DNA from 4 places in the Streptomyces sp. NBC_00258 genome. Region 2 is predicted to be linked to each of the others. Evidence: riboswitches for the same ligand, from Rfam matches in the RefSeq annotation. Region 2 holds a riboswitch; each other region holds the start of a gene.

Region 1 (4,067 bases), 6.5 Mb from region 2:
CGGCCCCTCGCCGAGCGCGTTCACCTGCTCCACGAGCGCCACCGCCCCCGCCACCGTCAGCGCCTCCTGGGCCCGCCACGCGGAGGGCTTGCGCGACCGCAGGAACTCGGTGCGCAGCGGGTTCTGTACGTCCGTGAGGTGCAGGTCGGTGAACTGCACGAAGCACGCGAGCGGTGTGCGCCGGTCCTGGCGGCCGGTGGCGGCAGGCGCGAGATCCCCGCGTACGACCACGGGCCATCCGGGGCCAGAGACCAGCCGTCGGTAGGCGCCGGTGTGCGCGCGGCCGCCGAGGCGGGCCGTCGTCTCCAGGGTGGTCGCCGCGTACGGGGCCGCGCGTCGCGCCGGCCGTCGGGCAGCTCGGGTGGCGAGGGGCGGCTGCGGGGCGGCACTCGCCGCGGCGGCCTGCGCGGAGGGGGCCGGGCGCTGCCGTGGGAAGACGGCAGCCGCTCCTCCGGTCGCTCCCGCGGCGACGGCACCGGACGCGAGTAGAAAGCGACGACGGTTGATCGAGGATGCGGACGGAGACGGAGACGGAGACGGAGACGGCGATGGGGACGGGGGCAGGGATGGGGAAGCGGGTGTGGGCGAGGGCGGGGGAGTGGATGCGGTCCCCGCTGTTTCGGTCCCGGTCATGGGGCGGCCCTCCGGTGCCTCCGAGAGACTCAACTAGCGGAACCACTCATTCAGGCCGCAGGGGCGGGGGTGTGAGCCGGGGTGTGGCGTGGCCGTGAACACCGCCGGAACAGGTGGAGCGGCCGATGGGGCGCCGCACTGCAGGTCCGCCCGCCGGTCCGCGACATCCGCCGTGATAGCTTGCCGAGGCCAGTCGAACCCATGTACGTGGGTCAGGGAATCCGGTGGGAATCCGGAGCTGACGCGCAGCGGTGAGGGTGACGGGCGTGGCATCGGCCACTGGATCGGAACGACGGTCCGGGAAGGCGCCTCGTCCGGGTGACCCCGAGTCCGAAGACCTGCTGGCGGCCTCCGCGGTCACGTGCCGACGGGGGAGCACCGTACGACCGGGCTCCGCGTTCGAGCCCTCGACGCCTGAGGAACTCCCGTGCCTGTCGCACGTCTTGCCCGCCCCGCTGCCCTCGTCCTGTCCGGAGCTCTCCTGCTGACCGGCTGCGGTTCGGGGGACTCGTCCTCCGACACGGACTCCAAGGCCGCCGTCACTCTCGACAACTGCGGACAGACCGTACGCGTCGAGTCCCCGCCCGAGCGGGCGGTCTCCCTGAACCAGGGCACCACCGAGATCATGCTCTCGCTCGGCCTCGCGGACCGTATGGCGGGTACCGCCACCTGGACCGACCCGGTGATGAAGGGCCTGGCGAAGGCGAACGCGAAGGTGGAGCGGATCGCCGACAACAATCCCTCCTTCGAACGGGTCCTGGACGCCGATCCCGACTTCGTCGCCGCCTCGTTCGTGTCGACACTCGGCAAGGGCGGCGTGGCCACCCGGGAGCAGTTCGAGAAGCTCGGTGTGCCCGCTTACGTCTCGCCCTCCGACTGCGTCGGCAAGGACAACGCCTCGGGCGGCGACGGCGCGCGGAAGAAGGCCCTCGGCATCGACGCCATCTACGGCGAAGTGCGCGACCTGGCCGAGGTGTTCGGCGTCGAGAAGCGGGGCGAGCAACTCGTCGCCGATCTCAAACAGCGGATGAAGAAGGCCACTTCGGGGATCGACGCCTCCGACGTCACCCTCCTGTACTGGTTCGCCAACTCCGACTCGCCCTACATGGCGGGCTGTTGTGGTGCGCCCGGCGTCATCACCCGGACCCTCGGCGCGAAGAACGTCTTCGACGACACGCACGAGGAGTGGCCCCAGATCAACTGGGAGACCGTCGCCGACCGCGACCCCGACGTGCTCGTCATCGGCGATCTGACGCGCAAGTCGCAGACCGCCGAGTCCGCGAAGAAGAAGATCGAGTTCCTGGAGTCCGACCCGGTCACCAGGAACATGACCGCCGTCAAGAAGAAGCGGTACGTCCTGCTCAGCGGGCAGGCGATGAACCCGACCATCCGCACGGTCGAGGGCGTCGAGCAAGTCGCCTCCGCCCTGCGGGAGTTCGGGCTCGCCGGGTGACACGGCCGCGTCTGGGACTGCTCATCGCCGCGGGCGTCGCCCTGCTCCTCGTGTCCGTCGCCTTCGCGATCACCATCGGTCCCGCGGACATCCGGGTCGGCGACGTCTGGTCCGTGGTCGCGTCCCATCTCGGCTGGGGCAGCTCGGAGTTGACCCCGATCCGGGACGGGATCGTCTGGGAGCTGCGGCTGCCGCGCACGCTCCTGGCGGCCGTGTGCGGGGCCGGACTCGCCGTGTGCGGTGCGGTGATGCAGTCCCTGCTGCGCAACCCGCTCGCCGACCCGTTCGTCCTCGGGGTGTCCTCGGGCGCCTCGACAGGCGCCGTGATCGTGGTCGTCCTCGGTATCGGCGGAGGGCTGGTCTCCGTCTCCGCGGGCGCGTTCCTCGGCGCGGTGCTGTCGTTCGGGCTCGTGCTGCTGCTCAGCCACACGCTGGGCGGGGCGACGGACCGTGTGGTGCTGAGCGGGGTCGCCGCCATGCAGCTCTTCTCCGCGCTCACCTCCTTCGTCGTGATGACCGCCGCCGACGCCGAGACCACCCGCGGGGTGCTGTTCTGGCTGCTCGGTTCGCTGAGCGGGGTCGGCTGGACCGATGTCTGGGTGTGCTTCGCGGTGCTCGCGGTGACCCTGCTGGTGTGCCTCGGGTACGCGCGGACGCTCGACGCGTTCGCCTTCGGCCAGGACGCCGCCGCGACGCTCGGGGTCTCCGTGGCCCGTACGCGACTGGTGCTGCTGTGTGCCACGGCGTTGCTGACCGCCGCACTCGTCAGCTCGGCGGGCGCGATCGGCTTCGTCGGCCTAGTACTGCCGCATGCCGCAAGGGCGTTGGTGGGGTCCGGGCACGCCAGGCTGCTGCCCGTCACCGCCCTCGCCGGAGCGGTGTTCCTGGTGTGGGTGGACACCCTGGCCCGCACCGTCCTGGATCCCCAGGAGGTGCCGGTGGGCGTGGTGACCTCGCTGATCGGCGTACCGGTGTTCGTGCTCGTGCTGTACCGGACGCGGAGGGCGTGATGACGGCGGAGGACATCAAGAACACCGAGCACACGCGGGTGACACCGGGAACCGAGGACGCACACGCGGCGCCGGGATCCGAGGACGCACGGTCGACACCGGGGGAGGGCCTCCGCGCCCACCGAGTGACGCGCACCGCCGACGGCCGTGTCATCCTCGACGGCGTCAGCATCACCCCGGCCCCCGGCACCACCGTCGGACTTCTCGGCCCGAACGGCTCCGGCAAGTCCACCCTCTTGCGCCTGCTTGCCGGCGTCCTCGCTCCGGCCTCCGGTGTCGTCACTCTCGACGGCAGCCCTCTCGCCGAACTGGGTCGCCGCGACATCGCCCGCCGTGTCGCCGTGGTCGAGCAACAGACGGACACCCAGGTCGAGTTGAGCGTCCTGGACGTCGTACGGCTCGGCCGTACACCTCATCGCCGCGCCTGGACCCCCGCGTCCGAGGCGGACGAGCAGGCCGTACGCGAAGCGCTGGACCGCACCGGCCTCACCGGACTCGCCCGTCAGTCCTGGCACACCCTCTCCGGCGGCGAGCGTCAGCGCGTGCAGATCGCCCGCGCACTGGCCCAGGAACCCCGCGAACTGCTCCTGGACGAGCCGACCAACCACCTGGACATCCAGCATCAGCTCGACCTGCTGAACCTCGTCACCTCACTCCCGGTCACCAGCGTCGTCGCACTGCACGACCTCAACCTCGCGGCGATGTACTGCGACCAGCTCGTCGTCCTGCGCGAGGGGCACGTAGTGGCCTGCGGCAGTCCGGGCGACATCCTCACGGAAGACCTCATCGCCGAGGTGTACGGGGTCCGGGCCTCCGTCACACGGGACGGCCCCGACGACCGGCCGCACGTGCGCTTCCTGGGGACCGTGGGTTCTCCGGCGCACCGGTGAATCGTGCTGGCCGCACCGGTGATTCGCGAACACGTGTCCGGAAATGACGTCCGCCTCCCTGCGCAGGGCCCCGTACGCGCC
Region 2 (4,067 bases):
CCTGAACCTGTGGATACCCCGCGGGATCGTCGCGGACGTCCACCGCGCGAGCGCCCCGGGGGAACGGCTTCCCCGCGCCGTGAACTGGTGGTGGGGTCTGTGGCTGGCAGGGATGCTGAGCGGGGTGGGGCTGATGTACGCGGACTCCACGGACGACGTCATCGTGCGTGCCTACACGGACGTACACCTGCTGCTGGCGGCCGACGCGGCCGTCGTGGGTGCGGCCGTGGCGTGCGTGTTCGTGGTCCGCGCGCTCACCGCGGCGCAGCAGCCGGGTACGGACGAGCCTCCGCGGCAAGGCGACGCCCGGCTGTCCTAGCCCGCGGACCCGACCGACCGGCCGGGGACACGGTGTCCCCGGCCGGCCGGACAGATCGGACAGATCGGGTCGGTCAGGTCGGGTCGGTCGGGTCAGTCGGTGGTGGGCAGTTCGGCGCGTACCGCCCGGGCTGCCGCGACCAGGTTGTCCAGGGACGCCCGGGTCTCGGGCCAGCCGCGGGTCTTCAGGCCGCAGTCGGGGTTGACCCACAGCCGTTCGGCCGGGATGGCCTCAAGCCCCTTGCGCAGCAGGGCGGCTGCCTCGTCCGTGCTCGGCACGCGCGGGGAGTGGATGTCGTAGACGCCGGGTCCGGCCTCGCGCGGATAGCCGTGGCCGGCCAGTTCGCGGGCGACCTGCATGTGGGAGCGGGCGGCCTCCAGACTGATGACGTCCGCGTCCAGGTCGTCGATCGCCTGGACGATGTCGCCGAACTCGGCGTAGCACATATGGGTGTGGATCTGGGTGTCCGGCCGGACACCCGCGGTGGTGAGCCGGAACGCCTCGGTGGCCCACGCCAGATAGCCCGGGCGGTTGGCGGCACGCAGCGGCAGGGTCTCGCGCAGCGCGGGCTCGTCGACCTGGATGACCGAAGTCCCGGCCGTCTCAAGGTCGTTGACCTCGTCGCGCAGGGCGAGGGCGACCTGCCGGGCGGTGTCGCCGAGCGGCTGGTCGTCCCGGACGAAGGACCAGGCGAGCATGGTGACCGGCCCCGTGAGCATGCCCTTGACGGGGCGCCGGGTCAGGGACTGGGCGTACGTCGTCCAGCGCACGGTCATCGGCTCGGGGCGGGAGATGTCGCCGGCCAGGACCGGCGGACGGACGTAACGGGTGCCGTAGGACTGGACCCAGCCGTGCTGCGTGGCGAGATAGCCGGTGAGCTGCTCGGCGAAGTACTGGACCATGTCGTTGCGTTCGGCCTCGCCGTGCACGAGGACGTCCAGGCCGGTCTTCTCCTGGAACGAGATCACCTCCTGGATCTCGGCCCTGATGCGCTCCTCGTAGCCGGCCGTGTCGATGCGCCCGGCCCGCAGGTCGGCGCGGGCGACGCGCAGTTCGGCGGTCTGCGGGAAGGAGCCGATGGTGGTGGTCGGCAGCAGCGGCAGACCGAGGTGGGCCCGCTGCGCGGCGGCGCGTTCGCCGTACGGCTGCGAGCGGCGGGCGTCGGCGTCCGTGACCGCACCGACCCGCGCCCGCACGGCCGGGTCACGGGTGATGGGCGAGTGCGCGCGGGAGGCCAGGGCGGCCCGGTTGGCGGCGAGTTCGCCGGTGATCGCGCCCGTGCCCTGGGCCAGACCCTTGGCGAGGGTCACGATCTCGGCGGTCTTCTGCCGGGCGAAGGCGAGCCAGCGCAGGATCTGCGGCTCGATGTCCCGTTCGGCGGTGGCGTCGAGCGGCACGTGGAGCAGTGAGCAGGACGCGGCCACGTCGACCCGGTCGGCCAGCCCCAGCAGGGTGCCGAGCGTGGCCAGGGACTTCTCCAGGTCGTTGACCCAGATGTTGCGCCCGTTGACCACGCCCGCGACCAGGCGCTTGCCCGGCAGTCCGCCGACGGCGGCGAGCGCGTCCAGGTTGGCGGCGGCCGCCTCGGTGAAGTCGAGGGCGAGGCCGTCGACCGGGGCCTTGGCGAGCATCGGCAGGGCGTCGCCGAGCCGGTCGAAGTAGGAGGCGACCAGCAGCTTCGGACGGTCGGTGAGCGCGCCGAGGTCGCGGTAGGCGCGGGAGGCGGCGTTCAGTTCGGCGGGCGTACGGTCCTGGACCAGGGCCGGTTCGTCGAGCTGCACCCACTCCGCGCCCGCCGCCCGCAGATCGGAGAGGACCTCGGCGTACACCGGCAGCAGTCGGTCCAGCAGGGTCAGCGGGTCGAAGTCGGCGGCCACACCGGGTGCGGGCTTGGCGAGCAGGAGATAGGTGACGGGCCCGACGAGGACCGGCCGGGCGGTGAGGCCGAGGGCGAGGGCTTCGCGGAGCTCGGCGACCTGCTTGGCGGAGTCGGCCGTGAAGACGGTGCCCGGGCCCAACTCCGGGACCAGATAGTGGTAGTTGGTGTCGAACCACTTCGTCATCTCCAGCGGCGCCACGTCCTGGGTGCCACGGGCCATCGCGAAGTAGCCGTCGAGCGCGTCGGCCTCGACCGCGGCGCGGTGGCGGGCGGGGATCGCGCCGACCATGACGCTGGTGTCCAGGACATGGTCGTAGTACGAGAAGTCGCCGGTCGGCACTTCGTGGACGCCGGCCTCGGAAAGCTGCTGCCAGTTGCTGCGGCGCAGTTCGGCGGCGGTGGCCCGGAGGGCGTCGGCGTCGACGCGGCCCTTCCAGTACCCCTCGATAGCCTTCTTCAGTTCCCGGCCCATGCCCTGACGGGGGTAGCCGTACACGGTGGCCCGTGCCGCCGCGGCTGCGGACTTCGATGTCACGGAACTCTCCTTCGCGAGATGTCTCCCTGAGATCCCGGCGACGGGACGTGAGCGCGAAGGGGTGACGAACCCGGCGGAAGTACCTCGCGCGGCAAGGCGCGGTCGTCCACCGGATATGTACGCCGACCCGCCCACGAGGTCACCGGGATGTCCGTACGCGATCGGTCACGCACGGGCAGATGGCAGGTCTTCGGACTCGCGAGCACGTCCTCCGTACGGAGGACACCTACTGGCCGTCGCTTCCCAGGCCCCGCTTCTCGGGGTCCAGTGCGTTTGACGGCGGTCGTTCCCGCTCACCGCTGCGGGGCAGTCCCGGATTCCCACCGGGTTCCCTCTTACGACGCATCCCGCCTGGCGGACGGGGCGAACCAGCTGCACCGGTCAGCCTAGGGGGCGCGGCCTCGCGACGTGAAACGTTTCCCATATGCCGGACGGCCGTACGAGACACCGCCCAGGTGAACCGGACGGGCGTGGAGCGGTTGCCCGGTCCGGCTCAGCCCGTGTTGCCGCCGAACGCCCGAAGAATGCGCTCGGCGGCGAGCGTGGCCGTCAACTCGCCGTTCCTGACCCGCTGTTCGAGATCGGGTCCGAGGGCGCGCACGGCGGGGTCGGCGTGCAGGCGGCCGAGGAGTTCGTCGCGCACCATCGTCCAGGTCCAGTCGACCTGCTGGTCACGGCGTTTGGCGGCGAGACGGCCGGACGAGTCGAGAAGCGTACGGTGCTGTTCGAGACGCTCCCAGACCGTGTCCAGGCCCGTCGACTCACGGGCGCTGCAACTCAGCACCGGTGGCGTCCAGGCGGCGTCGGCGGGATGCATCAGCCGCAGCGCACCCGCCAACTCCCTTGCCGCGCCCCGGGCGTCGCGCTCGTGCGGGCCGTCCGCCTTGTTGACGGCGATCACGTCCGCCAGCTCCAGGACACCCTTCTTGATGCCCTGCAACTGGTCCCCGGTACGGGCGAGCGTGAGGAGCAGGAAGGAGTCGACCATGTTCGCGACGGCGGTCTCGGACTGGCCGACACCGACCGTCTCGACGAGGACGACGTCGAAACCGGCCGCCTCCATCACCACGATCGACTCCCGGGTCGCCTTGGCGACCCCGCCGAGCGTGCCGGCGGTGGGGGAGGGCCGGATGAAGGCCGCCGGGTCGACGGCCAGGCGTTCCATCCGTGTCTTGTCGCCCAGGATGGACCCGCCCGTCCGGGTCGACGACGGGTCGACGGCGAGCACCGCGACCCGGTGCCCGAGCGAGGTGAGCAGCGTGCCGAACGCGTCGATGAACGTCGACTTGCCCACACCCGGGACACCGCTGATACCGATCCGCCGCGCCTTCCCG
Region 3 (4,067 bases), 1.2 Mb from region 2:
TGAAGCAGAACTCGGCCTTCTCGCGGATGGACGGGATGCTCTCCACCGCGTCGAAGGCCGCGGCCCTGTCCTGAGGGTCGGGCAGATACGTGTCGAGCAGCGTCAGATAGAACTGGACGTGCACGGCCTCCTCGAAGAGCTGACGGCTCAGATACAGCCGCGCCTCGGGGGAGTTGATGTGCTTGTAGAGCGTCAGCACCAGGTTGTTCGACACGATCGAGTCGCCCGTCGCGAAGAACGCGACCAGCCGGCCGATCATGTGCTGCTCGCCCGGTGACAGCTTCGCCAGGTCGGTGACGTCCGAGTGGAGGTCGACCTCCTCGACGGTCCAGGTGTTCTTGATCGCGTCCCGGTAGCGCTCGTAGAAGTCCGGGTAGCGCATGGGACGCAGGGTCAGCTCGAAGCCCGGGTCGAGCAGGTTCTTCTGGACCTTCTCGGCGTTCTCTGTGTTCTCGGGAGCGGTGGTCATTACTGGCAGGCCTCGCAGGACTCGGGGTTCTCAAGGGAGCAGGCGACGGCGTCCTCGTCGGGAGTCGCCTGTACGGGAATGGGGGCGGCCGCGGCCGCGGAGGAACCCGCGGCACGGGCGATGCGCGTCGCCGGGCGCGAGCGCAGGTAGTACGTCGTCTTGAGCCCCGACTTCCAGGCGTACGCGTACATCGAGGAGAGCTTGCCGATGGTCGGCGTCTCCAGGAACAGGTTCAGCGACTGGGACTGGTCCAGGAACGGGGTCCGGGCGGCGGCCATGTCGATCAGGTCGCGCTGCGGGATCTCCCACGCAGTGCGGTACAGATCGCGCACGTCCTGCGGCACCCAGGTGAAGCCCTGCACCGAGCCGTTGGACTCGCGCAGCGCCTCCCGGGTCTGCGCGTCCCACACGCCGAGCTTCTTCAGCTCCGCCACCAGGTAGGAGTTGACCTGGAGGAACTCGCCGGAGAGGGTCTCGCGCTTGAAGAGGTTGGAGACCTGCGGCTCGATGCACTCGTAGACGCCCGCGATGGACGCGATCGTCGCGGTGGGCGCGATCGCGAGCAGCAGCGAGTTCCGCATGCCGACCGAGGTGATCCGCTCCCGCAGCGCGGCCCAGCGCTCCGGCCAGTTCAGCTCCACGTCGTAGTGGTCGGGGTGCAGCACGCCCTGCGCCGTACGGGTCTTCTCCCAGGCGGGCAGCGGGCCGTTGCGCTCGGCGAGATCGGCGGACGCCTCGTACGCGGCGAGCATGACGCGCTCGGCGATACGGGTGGAGAGCGCCTTGGCCTCGGCGGAGTCGAAGGGCATCCGCAGCTTGAAGAAGACGTCCTGCAGACCCATCGCGCCCAGGCCCACCGGCCGCCACTTGGCGTTGGACCGGCCCGCCTGCTCGGTCGGGTAGAAGTTGATGTCGACGACCCGGTCGAGGAAGGTGACGGCGGTACGGACGGTCGAGTCCAGCCGCTCCCAGTCGATGTCGCCCGTCGCCGTGTCCACGAACGCGCCGAGATTGACCGACCCGAGGTTGCAGACCGCCGTCTCGCCGTCGTCCGTGACCTCCAGGATCTCCGTGCAGAGGTTGGAGGAGTGGACCGTGTGGCCGGGCAGCGCGGTCTGGTTGGCGGTGCGGTTGGCGGCGTCCTTGAAGGTCATCCAGCCGTTGCCGGTCTGCGCGAGGGTGCGCATCATGCGGCCGTACAGATCGCGGGCCGGGATGGTCTTCTTGGCGAGCCCCCGGTCCTCAGCCTTGCGGTAGGCAGCGTCGAATTCCTCGCCCCACAGGTCGACCAGCTCGGGCACGTCGGCCGGCGAGAACAGCGACCAGACGCGGTCCTCGTTCACCCGGCGCATGAACTCGTCCGGGATCCAGTGCGCGAGGTTCAGGTTGTGCGTACGCCGGGCGTCCTCACCGGTGTTGTCGCGCAGCTCCAGGAACTCCTCGATGTCGGAGTGCCAGGTCTCCAGGTAGACCGCGGCCGCGCCCTTGCGCCGGCCGCCCTGGTTCACGGCGGCGACCGAGGCGTCGAGTGTCTTCAGGAACGGGACGATGCCGTTGGAGTGCCCGTTCGTCCCCCGGATCAGGGAACCGCGCGAGCGGACACGGGAGTACGCGATGCCGATGCCGCCCGCGTGCTTCGAGAGGCGGGCCACCTGGTGGTAGCGGTCGTAGATGGAGTCCAGCTCGTCCAGCGGGGAGTCGAGGAGGTAGCAGGACGACATCTGGGGGTGCCGCGTACCGGAGTTGAAGAGCGTGGGGGAGGACGGCAGGTAGTCGAGGCGGCTCATCAGCCGGTACAGGGCGGCCACTTCGTCGACCGAGCGGGACGTGTCGTCCTCGGCGAGGCCGCTCGCCACGCGCAGCATGAAGTGCTGGGGCGTCTCGATGACGGACCGCGTGATCGGGTGCCGCAGCAGATACCGGCTGTGCAGCGTGCGCAGGCCGAAGTAGCCGAAGCGGTCGTCGCCTTCGAGGTCGATCAGCGCGTCCAGACGGGCCGCGTGGGTCCGTACGAACTCGGCGGTGCGGTCGGCGATCAGGCCCTCGCGGTGGCCGACCGCGACGGACTCGGAGAAGGAGCGGACCCCCTGCGAGGCGGCCTCCTCGGCGATGCCGATCGTCAGCAGGCGGGCGGCCAGCTTCGAGTACACGGGGTCCTCGGAGATGAGGCCCGCGGCCGCCTCCGTGGCCAGCTCGCGCAGCTCCGCGGTGATCCCGTCGGCCCCGACGGAGGACCGGCCGCGCAGCGCGGCGGCGGCGACCCTGCCGGGATCGGCGTCGGGAAGGTCGGCGGTGAGGTCGGCCAGGGTCCGCAGCAACACGGTTCCCGGTCCGTCGGCCTCGGCCCTGTCCTGCTGGTACTGGGGCGCTTTCGCTGAGACCGGATCGGCTGGCGCGATGGTCACGTGGGGCTCTCCCTCGCTCGGCACGGAGCCTGCGGGGAGAGGGGTTCGGGGCACACGGGGGTACACGCTCTGCGCAGCGGTACGCCGCGTCCACCGGCCCACTCCGCGAGGCCCGGACGTCATGGCACCCGGGCCGGATGGCCTGGGCACGCTGTCGGCAGGTCCTCGGACTGACCAGGCGCACGGCTCTCCTCCAGGGACAGACATGCACAAGTACACCGTTGCGGGACAGTTCCGGATTTGCACCGGATTCCCCTGCGGCGACAGCGAGCATGAGCATACATCTTGTGCCGGGCTCGGGAAGCACCCCCACATGTTGTGTCGTGTCGGCTTCGGAGGGTGTCAGAGTGTCAACTCGTAGGTGAGCAGCATGATGTCGTCGAGGTCCGGGACCGGGTTCCAGTCGCGGTCGGGGGCGCGGGTGAAGCCGAGGCGTCCGTAGATGCGGTGGGCGCTGTGCATGGTGCGCTGGGTGGACAGCACGACGCGTACGCAGCCGTGCGTGGCCCGGGCGCGGTCGACGCAGGCGCGTACGAGGGCCTCGCCCGCTCCGTGCCCGCGGGCCTCCGTGGCGACCGCCAGCATCCGTATCTCGGCCTCGCCCTCGCGCGCGATGTCGGCCATCGGCCCGCCGGACGGGACGAAGGTCACGCCGCCGACGACCCGCTCGCCCGCCCCTGCCCCCAGCACGGCCACCAGCACGTCGGCGGCCGCGGCCCGCTTCGCGACGTCCCGCAGCTCGCCCAGATACTCGTCGCTCTCGCCGAAGTCGAGGAGCCCGTCCCCGAGATAGGCCTGCGCGGTGATCTCGCCCACAGCCTCGTACTCCTCGGGCCTCGCCCGCCTGATCACGATGTCCATGCCTGGCAGTGTGCCCGAGGGGTACGACGAGGGGCTGCCGAGTTTCTCGCGTACCGGTACCGGTACCGGCGTCGGGGGCGTCGCGCCGGTGCCAGGGACGTCCGAGGCGGCGGGCTCAGGCCACGGCCGGCCACTGCGGGAGGGTCGTGACGAAGTCCTTCGTGAAGTCGCGTGGGCCCGGGCCGAGGGCCACCCGGCCCGTGTGGCGGGTGCGGGCGGTCAGGGCGGGCGACTCGGTGTAGTAGTTCCGCTGGGCGGCCGCGGGGACGAACACGGTCTGGCCGCGGGTGAGTTCGCTGGCGCACTCGACGACGACCGCTCCCTCCGCGAGC
Region 4 (4,067 bases), 5.7 Mb from region 2:
AGGATCTGGAAGCCGCCGCAGATGCCGAGGACGGGACGCCCCTCCGCAGCCCTTCTGGCGAGGGCGTCCGCGAGGCCGCGCTCCCGGAGCCACTCCAGGGCCCTGACCGTGCCCCGGGTGCCGGGCACGACGACGAGGTCCGCGTCGACGAGTTCCTCGGCCCGGTCCACGAACCGCACGACGACGCCCGGTTCGGCGGCCAGCGCGTCCACGTCCGTGAAGTTGGACATCAGCGGGATCGCGCAGACGGCCACCCGCAGGATGTCCTCGCCGACGGGGGAGGAGACCTCGGACTCGCGGACCGAGCCCCTCAGCGAGATCCGCAGCCCGTCCTCCTCGTCGATGCCCAGACCGTGCTGGAACGGCAGGACCCCGTACGTACGACGCCCGGTGAGGTTCTCGAGCATGTCGAGGCCGGGCTCCAGCAGGGACACGTCCCCGCGGAACTTGTTGACGAGGAACCCGGCGACGAACTCCTGGTCCTCGGGCGAGAGCAGCGCGACGGTCCCGAAGAAGGAGGCGAAGACACCCCCGCGGTCGATGTCGCCGACGACGAGCACGGGCAGCCGCGCGTTGCGCGCGATCCCCATGTTCACGATGTCCGTCCGCCGCAGATTGATCTCGGCGGGACTGCCCGCCCCCTCACAGATCACCGCGTCATACGTGCCCCGCAACTCGGCGAGGCACTCCAGGACGGTCCCGAGGAGCTGTTCCTGACGGCCGCCGTGATAGCCGCGGGCGCTCATCTCCCCGACGGGTCTGCCCATGAGGACGACCTGGCTGCTCCGGTCGCTGCCGGGCTTGAGCAGCACGGGATTCATCAGCGCGGTGGGCTCCACGCGCGCGGCCTGCGCCTGCATGGCCTGCGCCCGGCCGATCTCGGCGCCCTCCCGCGTGACGAACGAGTTGAGCGACATGTTCTGCGCCTTGAAGGGCGCGACCTTGACGCCCTGGCGCACCAGCCACCGGCAGATCCCGGCGGTCACGACGCTCTTGCCCGCGTCGGAGGTGGTGCCGGCGACGAGCAGGCCCCCACCTGTGCCCCCGCTCGTACCCCGGCTCATGACGTACGCCCCTTCGTGCGAAGGCCGTTGACGAGGAGCCGCCCGGCGACACTCACGCCGAGCGCGAGCCAGCCCACGCGCCGCGAGAGCCGTACGGCCCGCTCGATGTCGCCGACCTCCACGGCCCGCCCCTCGCCGTTGAGCACGGGCCGGTGCTCGACCCTTCCGGCGTACGAGAGCGTCCCGCCCAGCCGCACGCCGAGCGCCCCCGCGAACGAGGCCTCGACGGGCCCGGCGTTGGGGCTCGGATGCTTGGCGGCGTCGGCACGCCAGGCGCGTACGGCCCCGCGCGGATCGGTTCCCGCGACGGCCGCGAGGACGGCGGTGAGCCGCGCTCCCGGCCACCCCGCGACGTCGTCGAGCCGCGCGGAGGCCCACCCGTACCGCCGGTACTTGGCGGACCTGTGCCCGACCATCGCGTCGAGCGTGTTCACGGCACGGAATCCGACGAGCCCCGGCACACCGGCCGCGGCACCCCACACGAAGGCGCCCACGACGGCGTCGGAGGTGTTCTCGGCGACGGACTCCACGACGGCCCGGGCGATCCCGTCGGCGTCCAGCGCCTGCGGATCCCGCCCGCAGAGATGAGGCAGCCGCTCCCGGGCCACCTCGACGTCCCCGGCGGCGAGCGCCCCGCCGACGGCCCGGGCCTCACGCCCGAGCGAAGTCCCGCCGACGACGGACCAGGTGGCGGTGGCGGTCAACGCGACGGACGCGACGCGCGAGGCACGCACGGAGCGGGCGGCGAGCGCCGCGAGTCCGGTGGCACCGCCCACGCAGACGGCGGTGTGCAGCGCACCCCACCCCCGGTGGTCCCGCCACAGCACCCGCTCCACGGCGCCCGCGGTCCGTCCGAACGCGGCGACCGGATGCCCCCGGCGGGGATCGCCGAGCAGCAGGTCACCGAGGAGGCCGGCGGCGGCGCCGTACGCGAAGACGCGATCGGCACTCATCGGTTCAGCCGACCGTCAGGTCGGGTACAACCGTCGCTCGAAAGGCACTTGGGCAGCCGCGCATGGCGATTTGTCCTCACTCAGGGTGTCCACGCCCTGGTTCGACGAGACCGACGGCGAGAGTTCCTGGCTCCCGGGGGATCGATTCCCCGGTAACAGTGGCGGGACCGCGCCGGATTCGCACCGGCTTCCTCTCCTGCCGCCGTACATGGCTCCGGCAGTCCACCACGCCCACGAACACCCGTCAACTTGCTGTTGACCTGCGACGGGAGAGTGTGCTGAGGCCCACACACGGACACGACTCCGCCCCGCCGACCGGGGGGTCGGCGGGGCGGAGTCGTGAGGTGCGGAGGCGCTGTACGCGTCAGGCGACGATCAGATAGATCCCGTACGTCACCGCCGCCGCGCACGCGGCGAAGCAGGCGTACGCGCCCGTGACCGCGAGGGTCGCTGTGCCGCCCTGGGCGGAGGCGGACTCGCGCTTGGAGAGGCCGACGATGCCGAGGGTGAAGAGGCCCACGAGGGCGACGGTGACGATGAGGCTGACTCCGAAGACGGAGCCGAGGGCTGCCCAGTCGATCTTCATGCTGTGGGTTCCTTACACCGTGGCCGGGCGGGCGGGCTCGGTGGCGTCCGGGCCCGGGATGGTGGTCTTGAACTCGTCGGCCGTGGCGACCGTGCCCGCAGGCGGCGGGGTGACGGCGGCGATGGCGGTGGTCACGACGCCCGCGGGCTCGCCTTCGACGTCGTTCACGTTGTCGCGGGTGACCGGCTGGCGGCGGGAGAGGACCCAGATGACCGCCGAGCCCGCGACCAGCAGCGCGCCGGTGAGGACGATGCCCCAGGTGCCCTGCTTGGTGAGGAACTCGGCGCCCGCGCCTACCAGACCGGCGGCGGGCAGCGTGAGGCCCCAAGCGATGAACATACGGGTCGCGGTCGACCAGCGGACGACGCCGCCCTTGCGGCCGAGGCCCGAGCCCATCACGGCGCCGGAGCAGGACTGGGTGGTGGAGAGCGAGAAGCCGAGGTGCGAGGAGGCCAGGATGACCGTCGCGGCACTGGTCTGGGCGGCGAAGCCCTGCGGCGGCGCGAGGTCGGTGAGGCCCTTGCCCATGGTGCGGATGATGCGCCAGCCGCCCAGGTAGGTGCCGAGCGCTATGGCGATACCGGCCGAGACGATGACCCACATGGGAGGGTTCGACCCGGGCGCGATCACACCGCCGGTGACCAGGGCGAGCGTGATGATGCCCATGGTCTTCTGCGCGTCGTTCGTGCCGTGGGCCAGCGAGACCAGGCCCGCGGAGGTGATCTGACCCGCGCGATAGCCCTTGGAGGTGGCCTGCTCACCCGCCTTGTTGCTGATGCGGTACGTCAGCCGGGTGGCGAGCATCGCGGCGAGACCGGCCACCAACGGCGCGGCGATCGCGGGAAGCAGGACCTTGGTGACGACGGTCGAACCGTTCACCGACGACCAGCCGGCCGACATGACCGCGGCGCCGATCAGACCGCCGAACAGTGCGTGGGAGGAGCTGGAGGGCAGACCCAGGAGCCAGGTCAGGAGATTCCACAGAATGGCGCCGACGAGCGCCGCGAAGATCACTTCGGTGCGGATGCCCTCTTCGTTGATGATGCCGCCGGAGATCGTCTTGGCGACCTCCACGGAGAGGAACGCACCGACGAGGTTCAGCACGGCGGACATGGCCACCGCCGTCTTGGGCTTCAGGGCACCGGTCGAGATGGTCGTCGCCATCGCGTTGGCTGTGTCGTGGAAACCGTTCGTGAAATCGAACACGAGAGCGGTAACGATCACGATTCCGAGGAGGAGCGTGATGTGTTCCATTTACCCAGGCTTCTCTTGGACGTCAGTGGCACAGGGACCGTAGGTAACCTGGATGAACGGAAGATGAACTGGGGTGGGCGACAGGGTGGCCCTATAGAGGTGCCGCCACTCCGCTTGTGTCGGAGCGGCGGCGAGAGCCATCGAACAGAGGCGGAATTCAGGGGTCCGCTACCCCCGCTGTCCCCTTGCGAACGCCCTGAGCTGATTCAG

What was found. Region 2 has a riboswitch for cobalamin ahead of metE (5-methyltetrahydropteroyltriglutamate--homocysteine S-methyltransferase). Riboswitches for the same ligand answer to the same signal wherever they lie in the genome.
Region 1: it holds a riboswitch for cobalamin, as region 2 does, so the genes downstream of both, OG718_RS44025 (ABC transporter substrate-binding protein) here and metE (5-methyltetrahydropteroyltriglutamate--homocysteine S-methyltransferase) in region 2, are expected to answer to the same signal.
Region 3: it holds a riboswitch for cobalamin, as region 2 does, so the genes downstream of both, OG718_RS20330 (ribonucleoside-diphosphate reductase subunit alpha) here and metE (5-methyltetrahydropteroyltriglutamate--homocysteine S-methyltransferase) in region 2, are expected to answer to the same signal.
Region 4: it holds a riboswitch for cobalamin, as region 2 does, so the genes downstream of both, OG718_RS40500 (cobalamin biosynthesis protein) here and metE (5-methyltetrahydropteroyltriglutamate--homocysteine S-methyltransferase) in region 2, are expected to answer to the same signal.

Annotation. Positions count from the first base shown of each region.
Region 1 covers NZ_CP108081.1:9,886,774-9,890,840, forward strand. The annotation lists gene OG718_RS44020 (TIGR03767 family metallophosphoesterase) at 1-633, opposite strand, end outside; cobalamin riboswitch at 807-993, shown strand; gene OG718_RS44025 (ABC transporter substrate-binding protein) at 1,061-2,086, shown strand; gene OG718_RS44030 (FecCD family ABC transporter permease) at 2,083-3,096, shown strand; gene OG718_RS44035 (ABC transporter ATP-binding protein) at 3,096-3,986, shown strand.
Region 2 covers NZ_CP108081.1:3,369,252-3,373,318, reverse strand. The annotation lists gene OG718_RS15100 (DUF4328 domain-containing protein) at 1-319, shown strand, start outside; gene metE (5-methyltetrahydropteroyltriglutamate--homocysteine S-methyltransferase) at 412-2,733, opposite strand; cobalamin riboswitch at 2,898-3,121, opposite strand; gene meaB (methylmalonyl Co-A mutase-associated GTPase MeaB) at 3,227-4,067, opposite strand, start outside.
Region 3 covers NZ_CP108081.1:4,591,514-4,595,580, reverse strand. The annotation lists gene OG718_RS20335 (ribonucleotide-diphosphate reductase subunit beta) at 1-469, opposite strand, end outside; gene OG718_RS20330 (ribonucleoside-diphosphate reductase subunit alpha) at 469-2,874, opposite strand; cobalamin riboswitch at 3,014-3,154, opposite strand; gene OG718_RS20325 (GNAT family N-acetyltransferase) at 3,217-3,735, opposite strand; gene OG718_RS20320 (nucleoside hydrolase) at 3,851-4,067, opposite strand, start outside.
Region 4 covers NZ_CP108081.1:9,093,677-9,097,743, forward strand. The annotation lists gene OG718_RS40495 (cobyric acid synthase) at 1-1,064, opposite strand, end outside; gene OG718_RS40500 (cobalamin biosynthesis protein) at 1,061-2,017, opposite strand; cobalamin riboswitch at 2,116-2,259, opposite strand; gene OG718_RS40505 (hypothetical protein) at 2,382-2,603, opposite strand; gene OG718_RS40510 (inorganic phosphate transporter) at 2,616-3,857, opposite strand; gene OG718_RS40515 (lysozyme) at 4,026-4,067, opposite strand, start outside.